Gemmata obscuriglobus: one gene and its partner. Each later gene encodes a partner of the first gene's protein in a complex. Links are inferred from orthologs where the notes say so. Each region holds a gene or a part of one and is shown in the gene's direction. Other genes may lie near its edges.

The links.
Region 2: the proteins of accD (region 1) and GobsT_RS18765 are in contact, whole or in part, in a solved structure (PDB 8UXZ), measured with the Escherichia coli proteins. The link is inferred for Gemmata obscuriglobus from one-to-one orthologs.

What each region holds. Positions count from the first base shown.
Region 1 is NZ_CP042911.1:4,978,932-4,984,697, reverse strand. Bases 1-2,753 are described here. They hold accD (acetyl-CoA carboxylase, carboxyltransferase subunit beta), read left to right. Parts: upstream 1-844; coding sequence 845-1,663; downstream 1,664-2,753. Other genes in these bases: GobsT_RS20555 (serine/threonine protein kinase), read left to right, coding at 1,766-2,659; GobsT_RS20565 (phosphoglycerate kinase), read left to right, coding at 1-737. In the rest of the region: GobsT_RS20550 (RsmE family RNA methyltransferase), read right to left, coding at 2,783-3,496; GobsT_RS20545 (hypothetical protein), read right to left, coding at 3,503-3,688; GobsT_RS20540 (hypothetical protein), read right to left, coding at 3,947-4,144; GobsT_RS20535 (DUF6655 family protein), read right to left, coding at 4,347-5,135; GobsT_RS20530 (Gfo/Idh/MocA family protein), read left to right, coding at 5,478-5,766.
Region 2 is NZ_CP042911.1:4,499,020-4,503,388, forward strand. Bases 1-2,863 are described here. They hold GobsT_RS18765 (acetyl-CoA carboxylase carboxyltransferase subunit alpha), read left to right. Parts: upstream 1-888; coding sequence 889-1,839; downstream 1,840-2,863. Other genes in these bases: GobsT_RS18760 (serine/threonine protein kinase), read left to right, coding at 1-845; GobsT_RS18770 (Gfo/Idh/MocA family protein), read left to right, coding at 2,082-2,863. In the rest of the region: more of GobsT_RS18770, read left to right, coding at 2,864-3,332; GobsT_RS18775 (RNA 2'-phosphotransferase), read left to right, coding at 3,335-3,877; GobsT_RS18780 (aminotransferase class III-fold pyridoxal phosphate-dependent enzyme), read left to right, coding at 4,214-4,369. UniProt on the Escherichia coli protein: Component of the acetyl coenzyme A carboxylase (ACC) complex. First, biotin carboxylase catalyzes the carboxylation of biotin on its carrier protein (BCCP) and then the CO(2) group is transferred by the carboxyltransferase to acetyl-CoA to form malonyl-CoA.

The sequences.
Region 1 (5,766 bases):
ACGACAAAGACGCCAGCATGGTCGCGGTTCCGGCCGCCCTCAAGGCCGCCGGTAAGCCCCGCGCGGTCGGCCTCCTGGTCGCGAAGGAGCTGGAGATCATTGAGGGCCTGATGAGCGCGCCCAAGGCGCCGGTCCTGGGGATCATGGGCGGCGCGAAGGTGTCGGACAAGATCGCGTTCATCAACGTGCTGCTCACGAAGGTCGATCAGCTCCTGATCGGCGGGAAGATGACGTACACCTTCCTCAAAGCGCGGGGCGTGGACGTGGGCGCCACCCGCGTCGGAGACGAGGAAGTGGCGGCGGCCGGTCCGCTGCTGAAGCACGTCGGGACGAAGATCGTGCTCCCGGTCGATTACGTCGTGGCCAAGAGCGACGACCTGCTCCAGACGCAGGTCTGCGAGGGGCCGATTCCGGCGGGCTTCGAGGGCGTGGACATCGGCCCGAAGACGATCGAGGCGTACAAGGCTGCCGTCAAAGACGCCGCGACCGTGATCTGGAACGGGCCGCTCGGCTGGTTCGAGCAGGCGGCGTTCGCGCGGGGCACGCAGTACATCGCCGAAGCGATGTCGGCCTCGTCCGGTGTCACGGTTGTGGGCGGGGGCGAGACGGCCGAGGCCGCAGAGCAGTTCGGCTACGCGGACAAGATGACCCACGTCTCGACCGGCGGCGGCGCGTTCCTCGCTTACGTCGAGGGGAAGAAGTTCCAGAGCCTGGCCCAAATCGACGACCGCGCGTAAGGTGGCGTGCGGGGGCTCGGAATTCGGATTGTCAAAACGGCTCGCGGGGAGCAATGATGTCTTCTGTTCCGCATCCCGAACTCCGCGTTCCGAATTCGGGGGAGAGCATGTCGACCGAGCGGGCGAAGCGGGGCGTGCCGGAAGGCCTCTGGATCAAGTGCACGAACTGCAAGACCACGGTCTACAAGAAGGAGGTGGTCGCCCGGCACCACGTGTGCCCGGACTGCGACCACCACTTCACCATGCCCGCCCGCGACCGCATCGCGCAGTTGCTCGACGAGGGCACCTTCGAGGAGTGGGACGCGGACATCAAGCCCTGTGACCCCCTCAACTTCGTTGACCGCATCCCGTACGCACAGCGGCTCGCGGAAGAGCAGAAAAAGACCGGGATGCTCGACGGCGCGGTGACCGGTAAGGGGTTCATCCGCGGTCGCGGCGTCGTTCTGGGCATCACCGACTTCGCGTTCATGGCGGGGAGCATGGGTAGCGTGGTGGGCGAAAAACTCACCCGCGCCGCCGAACGCGCAACCGAGCTGAAACTGCCGCTTATTTTTGTGAGCGGGTCGGGCGGCGGCGCGCGGATGCAAGAGGGCATCCTGTCGCTGATGCAGATGGCGAAGATTTCGGCCGCTCTGGGTCGATACGACCAGGCGGGCGGTTTGTACATCTGCATCCTGACAAACCCCACAATGGGTGGCGTGGCGGCGAGCTGGGCGCTGCAGGGCGATATCACTTTGGCCGAGCCCAAGGCGATGATCGGCTTTGCCGGCCGCCGGGTGATCTCGAACACGGTGCGAGTGGAACTGCCGGAGAACTTTCAGACCAGCGAGTTCCTGCTCAAGCACGGGTTCGTGGACCGGATCGTTCACCGAAAAGACCTGCGAACCGAGGTGGCTCGGATCGTTGACTATTGTCAAATTCGTTAGCGGCGGGGTGCGGAGTCCGAAACGCGGAGCTTGTCTGGTTGCCCGTGCAAGCGTCTTCGTTCCGCACGCTGTGTTCCGTGCTCCGCGCTTCTGAGGTGTGTCGTGGGCCTGTTCGACTTCCTGTTCGGTAAATCGAAGGGCGGCGGCTCCACCAAGGGGCTGAAGCGGATTAACGTCGCTCGGCGGTTCGAGCTGAGCGGACGCACCGGTCAAGGGAGCATGTCGAAGGTGTACCGGGCCTACGACCGGGAGCTCGGCCGCACCGTCTGTCTCAAGATCCTCGACAAACTGAAGACCAAGAAGTTCGAGGAGCGGTTCGTCGGTCTGAAGAAGCCGCACGAAGGCGAGATCTGTGCGGCGCTGAAGCACGAGAACGTGGTGCGCACGTTCGAGGCGGGGGTCACCGAGGACGGTTCACCGTGTCTGGTGATGGAGTGGGTCGACGGCCTCGGACTGAACTACCTGATTGAAACGCGATCCCCGCAGCTGAACGGGAACCGGATCTACTACCTCGGCCAGCTCTGCGACGCGTTGCAGTACATGCACGACAACAAGTGGCTGCACCGCGACCTGTGCCCACGCAACGTGATGGTCGACAAAGACGGGGTGCTCAAGCTGATCGACTTCGGTCTGACCATTCCCTACACCCCCGAGTTTTGTCGGGGGGGGAACCGAACCGGTACCCCGGACATCCTCGCGCCCGAGATCCTGAAGCGGAAAGACACCGATCACCGCGTTGACCTGTTCGCCCTCGGGGTCACGGCCTATGAGGTGTTCACGAGCCAGTTGCCGTGGGAACGGTCGCCTTCGAGTGAGGAGACCTTCCGTCGGCGTCTCAACCAACCGCCGCGCGTTGCAAAGGACCTGAACCCGAAGCTCGATGACCGGCTCTCGGACATCCTACTGAAGTCCATTTCACGTGAGCCCGCCGATCGCTACCCGAGTGCCAAGGCGTTTAAAGACACGCTCTTGAAGCTTGAAAAGCAAGATTACTGAGATGGTGGGACGACGTGCAACACGATAACGTTACTTACCTGTTGTGTCCCCTTATGGTTCATATGGCCGGGATCGCTGCGGCTTGATCGTCGTGTGCGGTTGCGAGCCGCAAACCCGTTTTGATCAGCCGTTCGTTGCATTGATTTTCGTGCCTTCTCCCAATCTCGCGGCAGCGGCAATCGCTGCCGTTTCGGTCCGCAACACACGAGAACCCAGGCTCCGGGCTACAAATCCGTGTGTGAGGGCGCGCTCAACCTCTTCCGTCGTGAACCCGCCCTCGGGGCCGACGGCCAAGGTTCCGCCGGCGCCACTCGCGCCCACCAACCCCGGGCCGGTGTGCAGAATTGTTAGCGGCTGCGGTAGGTCGGCACGCGCGACGAACGAGTCCCATTTCTGTGGGGCGTCCACTTGCATCAAACAGTTTCGACCGCATTGCTTACTCGCCTCGATCACCGCACGCCCGAACTTTTCCACCACCGACACTTTGGGTAAGACCACTGCTCGTGTCGTGATGAGCGGGATGAATCGGTTGACCCCGAGTTCGGTCAATTTTTCGACGAGAAAATCGGCGCGGTCTCCTTTCGGAAGGGCTGACGCGACCACGACCGGGAAGGGGAGTTCGCGATTGACAAAGACCGGCTCCCGCACCAGAAGCACAACGCTCTTTTTCCCGGCGCTAAGAATTTGCGCCGGGTAGTCGTTGCCGTCTCCGTTGAAAACCACCACCTCGTCGCCGTCACCGAACCGGCGCACGGCGACGAGGTGGTGTGCCTCCGGACCGGTAAGTACAAACTCGCCGGCACCGAGCAGATCGGGAATGTAAAAGCGATCGGACACGTCTGATTAGATGTCGATTTGCGAGACTTGGAGCGACACCGGCGCGTCTTCGGTGATGTTAACGAAATCTTGGTACGCGTCTTTCGGCTCCCTGGCCGGTGTGTGAACGACCGGAGGGGTGTCCACCGGGATCGGCTCCCAAAAGGTCGCGTAGGATTCCGGGGCGGGAACGTCGCGGGTGGCGGAGTTCATTCGGCTGTCCCCTCAAGGAGTGGCTCGGGCTACGATCGGAATTCGCGTGTCGTTCTGAATCACATCACGATCCGGCCCAAGAGAGACGAACGGGCGCGACGGGCACCTCATTGGTACCCGCACGCACCGGGGTAGGTCAAGTAGGAATCGCGAGCGCACCCATCCGTGTTTTTGGGGCCGCCACGCCGCAGTGGCTTATCCGAATAGCTCTTGCTCACGCCATTCGGTAACGCTCACACTAAACCGGGCTGCTTGGTTTTACACCTGCTCAACAGGGCCGCTCCCGCCGATACGGTGCCACCCGTCCTCGCGCCACTCGAACACGACCTCGTCACGCCCGCGCCACGCGACACAGTACGCTCCGGAAATGTTGGCAACCGACCAACCGAGCCGCCGGAGGAGTTCCCAGTTCGGGTGCGAGGGCTCATGACGGGCAAGTGGTGAGAGCGGTTGCATCTGTGCGGCCTCTGGATCGTGGCACGCCGTAAATGGGCGCCACGGTTCAACGTTAGTACGGAACGACTACGTCCACCGGGCGCTCGTATCGTTACGAACCTCTCCTCAGTGAGTTCCGTTATCGGAGTGCGTGCCGAGCGGGGTGAGCCGTTCGGAGTGGATGTCGAGTTAAAGGCGTATTCATGAGCAGCGCATGCGGATGCTAGCGCACGAGCGGCGTGTTCGCGAGAATCGCGCTACCAGTCACGGCTTCCGCTGCCGCGGGAACGGGTAGTGGCGGCGCAGGCGCTGTGTTGTTGGGGAAAAACTGCTCTCGAGCGGTGCCCGCTGCCGGAATCACGTGCTTATCTTTGTCGCTTTTGGTTCCCAGCAACTCGGCTGGGGTCGGGATGGAGGGGAGCGGCTCGCCGGCCAGTTCGGTGCGGTCGCGAATAGTGCCTTTGCTGAAGGGACCCGCGCCGAACACCCAAAGGTCTTTCGACTGGCTTTCGCCCTCGACTGTGCCGGACTGCCAAAGGGCTCGCCCGGTGACGCGGTTGTAGGCGAATACCCCGATCTTTGCGACCCCACGTTGGTCGTTCTTCTTCATGAGGGCAATTTCGGGAATGCTTGTGGGCAACCCGGGCACTACCGAGGGCAGTGACACCGCAGGGGTACCCACCATCACGCTGTGCCTGTCCGTGCCGATCGCGCCCGCTCGCAACTCGACCACGTATAGGGCACGGGTGCGCTCCTCCTGGATTAGAGCGCCGTGCGCCAGCAACTGCTGACGCACCAAACTGATGACGTAGCCCTTATCGATGACATCCTTTTCAATCGGCGTGGTGTCGAGGAAGACGGCTTGCCCGCTGAGCGCGCTGAAGTCCATCTTCGCGACTGCGTAATCGATCGCCTGCGACACGAGTAGCATCTCGGTGGCCGCACGCGGGCTGTCGGTCATTTTGGTCGTGCCGCACCCCGTCAGTAGTGCGGCCAGCAGTAGCGCGAACACGCGCCGGAACGTGAAGCGTGGTCGGATCAAGGGCTCGGTCCCCGAATGAAACGGGGCACCGGTATAACCGCGCGCCCGCTCGGTGCAAGACGGTTCTTCGCAGTGGCGTCGTTCCACCACGCGGGGTTAAACTGTCCGAAGACTTGTCTTCCAATCTCCATCTTCTGAAAGCCGCAAATGACGCAACTTCATCGCCGCGCTGTGCTCCGCGCGTCCCTCACAGGCAGTACCTTCCTCGCGCTTCCAGCGCTGACTTATCGCGCGGCGCTTTTGGCCCAGGACAAACCGAGCGAAACCGTTCGCGTTGCGTGTGTAGGTGTGGGGGGACAAGGGTTGGCCAACATGAAAGCTGTTCGCAAGAACGTGGTCGCTGTGTGCGATACGGACTCCGTTCACCTTGAAGCGGCCGCTCGGGAGATGGAAAAGGGGACCAAGGTCGCAACCGCGAGCGATTACCGCAAACTGCTGGACAAGAAGGATATTGACGCGGTGCTTTGTAGTACCCCAGACCACTGGCACGCGCTCGTGACGGTCGATGCTTGTAAGGCTGGTAAGGATGTTTATTGCGAGAAACCCCTCACACTGGTGGTGACGGAGGGCCGCGCGATGGTGAAGGCCGCACGCGACAATA
Region 2 (4,369 bases), 480 kb from region 1 along the record:
CCGGCTACCGGTTGCGGACACTGCTACAAACCGGACAAACGTCGCAGGTGTTTGAAGTAGTCGAGCTGCAGAGCAACCGACACTTCGCGATGAAGATCCTGCTGCCGGAAGCCGCAGACAATCCCGAGCAGCGCCGCATCCTCTTCAACGAGGCCGAGGTCGGGACTCAACTCACGCACCCGAACGTCATCCGCATTACCAAAGTGAACCGGTCGAAGGAAAGCCCTCACTTTATTATGGAGTTTTTTCCGTCGGGAAGCTTGCGGATCAAACTTCAGGCCAAAGATTTCAGTTTCGTCAAGGAGCACGCCCGCAAGATCTTCAAGGGCGCTGCAACCGGACTCGCCTACATGAACGCGTCCGGATTCGTTCACCGGGACGTCAAGCCCGACAACATGCTCGTGAACGCTTTGGGCGACACAAAGATCATTGACTTTGCTATTACCAAGAAAATTCCCACTGGCTTTGCGAAGTGGTTTTACCGCCCCGGCAAACCTCAGGGAACGCCAAGTTTCATGAGCCCTGAACAGATCAAGGACGAGAAATTAGACGGCCGGGCCGACATCTACAGCTACGGTTGTACGCTCTACGAGTTGACAACTGGTCGGCCGCCGTTTCGTGGCACGTCGATGAACGACCTTCTCGGCCGCCACTTCACAGAAAAGCCCGCGCCTCCGTCGATGTACAACCCGGATCTGACCGACGAGTTTTCCGCGTTCGTGTTGAAAATGCTTGCGAAGAAACGGACGGACCGGCCGGAACACTTCCACGAAGTGCTGATGGAACTTCGGAAGGTTAAGCAGATATACAAGTCCGTGGTGGAAAAAGATACCGAGGACATGTAGCCGCTGAGTACTCGCTGATCAAGGATTTCCAGAAGAGACCCATATGATCGCTGACCCGTTACCGTTCGAACAAGATATCCACGAACTGGAACTCGAGCTGATGCGCCTGGAGTCGGCACCAGATGCCGACTCCGGAGAAACGCTACGGAAACTGAGGCGAGACCTCGCAGCCTTAAAAAAGACACGCTACTCGAACTTGTCGGCGTGGGAAACGGTGCTCGTGTCACGGCACCGAAACCGACCACAGTTCCTCGACTACGTTGACATGATCTTCGACGAGTTCGCCGAGTTGCACGGCGACCGCGCGATCGGGGACGACCGTGCGATTCGGGCCGGCTTCGCGCGTGTGGACGGCCATAAGGTCATGCTCATCGGTCATCAGAAAGGCAAAACCTTGGCCGAGCGCCAGCAGTGTTACTACGGCTGCGCGCACCCGGAGGGCTATCGCAAGGCGCTAGCAAAGATGCACCTCGCGTCAAAGTATCGTCTGCCAATCGTCTGCCTGATCGACACTCCGGGAGCGTTCCCTGGGATTGGTGCGGAAGAGCGCGGGCAGTCGCAGTTGATCGCAACAAGTATTATCGAGATGACCAAATTGGCAACGCCGATCGTTTGTGTTGTGATCGGTGAGGGGGGCTCAGGCGGGGCACTTGGGATCGGCGTTGGAGATTCGATCGGGATGCTCCAGCACGCCTACTATTCAGTCATCAGCCCAGAGGGATGCGCCGGGATTTTGTGGAAGGTGGCGACCGACGAAACCAAACCGAAAGCAGCAGAAGCTCTGCGCCTAACGGCGAAAGACTTGAGCCGCGTGGGTGTTATCGACACAGTGGTCGAGGAGCCGCTAGGCGGCGCACACCGTGACCCACGTGGCATGGGCGGCATCCTCAAATCACACCTGTCACGGGAACTGCGGCGGCTTTCGACGTTATCGGATAGCGCGCTTCTGGAAGAACGCTATGGCAAATTTCGGCGAATGGGCTTCTTCTCGTAGCATTTAAAGCTCGTTTCCAGTTTCGGAGTCTCGACGCGTGCTGGAAACGAGCGACATCGACATTACATAATATCAATTATCAGACGTGATGACTCGGCAACCAGCTGTGTGGTAGTGAGTCCGATAATGATTCTTATGTATTCTTAACTTTGAATAGCATACTCGCCGAATCTCTCGAGCTCGCTACAACCGCGAGAATGGAAAGCAATTCAACGATGCTCCCGGCCGAGTTGCGCTGCGCAATGGTCGGGTTCGGAATGATCTTCGACGAAACGTACCGCCCCGTTTTCGAGAGACGTTGTCACGATCCGCTCTACGCGGTTGAAAGCGGTCCGGTTTACCTTCGCCTCAGTGCAGTTGCCTCTCGCACAGGCGAGCGTGTGTCACGATTCGTTGCATCAACTCCGATTGCGCCTTTTCAGGGGATTCAGAGTTTCACGGGTGCCGCGGCGATCGCGGATTTACTCGCCACAGATTGCCACACAGTGTGCGTTGCCACTCCGGACGACAGGCACTTCGAGGCGGCACGTGCCGCACTGATCGCAAAAAAGCACGTATTGATCGAGAAGCCGTCCGTTCTGTCCCTTCGTGAGCTCGACGAATTAACGCAATTGGCAGCCAAAAATGGTGTCTTGGCCAAAGTCGTGTACCACAAACTCGCCGACCCGGACCACAAGAAACTCAGGACCCTGTACCAGGACGGCGTTCTGCGGCACGTTAACAACGGCTACTGCACCCTCCTCGAGCCCAAGTCCATCAGCGGCGGCCAGTTCGCAGAGTGGATCGCCGGCCGAAACCCCGCAACTTACGTCGCGGTCCACTACCTGAAACTCATTGACTTCACCTTCGGTCCCGAGTGGTCGCTCTGCCGCGTGTCGGCTACCGGTCAGCGAGGACTCGTTGGGGCAGCAACCGGCACCACCTGGGACTCTGTGCAACTTCAAATCGTGTACCGGCATCCAGACCAGCGCGAAGCGGCCTTCGACATCCACACGAGTTGGGTCGCGCCAGATAATTTTCCGGGTTACGTTGATCAGGAGGTGCAATTCCGGTTCGACAACGGCGTTTGGAATGCCCATCAGCGGAAGCGCGGTGTTGAACTCACCGTCGAAAATCGCACCCCTGGCGAACTCAAGTACACTCCGAACTATCACTATAACGGAACGTTCCTTGAACCGTGGGGCGAACGGTCGCAGCGCGGTTACGGGATCGAGGTCATCGAGCGGTTTTTCCAAGAAGTGGCGTTCGTCGAGTTCGGCGGCTCTCCAAACGAACGGGCGCATCGTTTAAGCGCGATGCGCGCCCTCGATTACAACGACCTTTCTGCCGACCGAAACTGCGTCGCGATCGTCCAAGCCCTTGAAGCTGTTCTCGGGCGCGCGGCCAGCGGCACTCCGGGTTGCGTGGTCAAGGTGAATGAACCCCTCGGCGGGTTGGTGCTGTACGAACCGGGAAACGCCACGCCGCTCGTCATTTACCACAACCGAGTCTAACCGTGGATGAGAAGCAACGCACCGGAATCAGTAAGTTTTTATCGAAAGTGCTCCGACACGAACCCGAATCGGCCGGACTCACCCTGGAACGCGGGGGGTGGGTGCCGATTGTCGACCTACTCTCTGGACTCGCGCGATCAGGCACGCGCATTTCGCGCGAGGATCTCGATGTCGTCGTTTCGGAATGCGAGAAGCAGCGCTTCGCGATCGACGATACCGGCACCAAGATCCGGGCAAACCAGGGGCACTCAGCCGAGGTCGAGCTTCAATTTGAACCCGTCGAACCGCCGACGGAGTTGTACGACGGCACCACCGAAACGAACATCTCATCAGTTCTTCGTGATGGGTTGTTGAAAATGGCGCGGCACCACGTTCACCTCTCGGCAGATGGCACCACCGCGCGAAAGGTGGGCGGACGCCACGGCAAGCCAGTGGTTATCACTGTTCACGCGGCACAGATGAGTGCCGACGGCTACATCTTTTACCGCTCCGCAAACGGGGTGTGGCTTGTGGATCACGTCCCGCCTCAGTACCTTCGGCTGTAGTCACACCGGAGAGACACGATGGTCCCACCCATTCAACACCCGCGCGAGCCGGATTCCAACGCGGGACGAACTGAACTGGCGCGCGTTGAGCCGCACTCGCTCCGAACGTTCACGCCAACACAGGCGGTGCTGAGCGCCAGTGCCGGCATCTACCACTGGACGCCGGAAGGGCGGCGCCTGTACGACTTCACCTCCGGCGTGCTCGTTTCGAACTTGGGGCACAACCCCAGCGCCTGGACGCGGGCGTACTTCCGCTACATGGGCTGGCCCGCTCTCAACGGTTCAACTACCCCCCTGCCCCACCCGGCCCCGGCTGGCTACTTCCCCGCGGTCCCAATGACCGCTTACAACGCTGTCACCCCAGTAGAGGTGCAAGCGAGCGCGCGGCTGATCGAGCTCATGCGTTCCGCCCCCGGCGGAAATCGAATGGAACAGGTGCTGTGGGCGGCGTCTGGGTCGGAAGCGATTCAGAAGGCGCTCTGGGCCGCACTC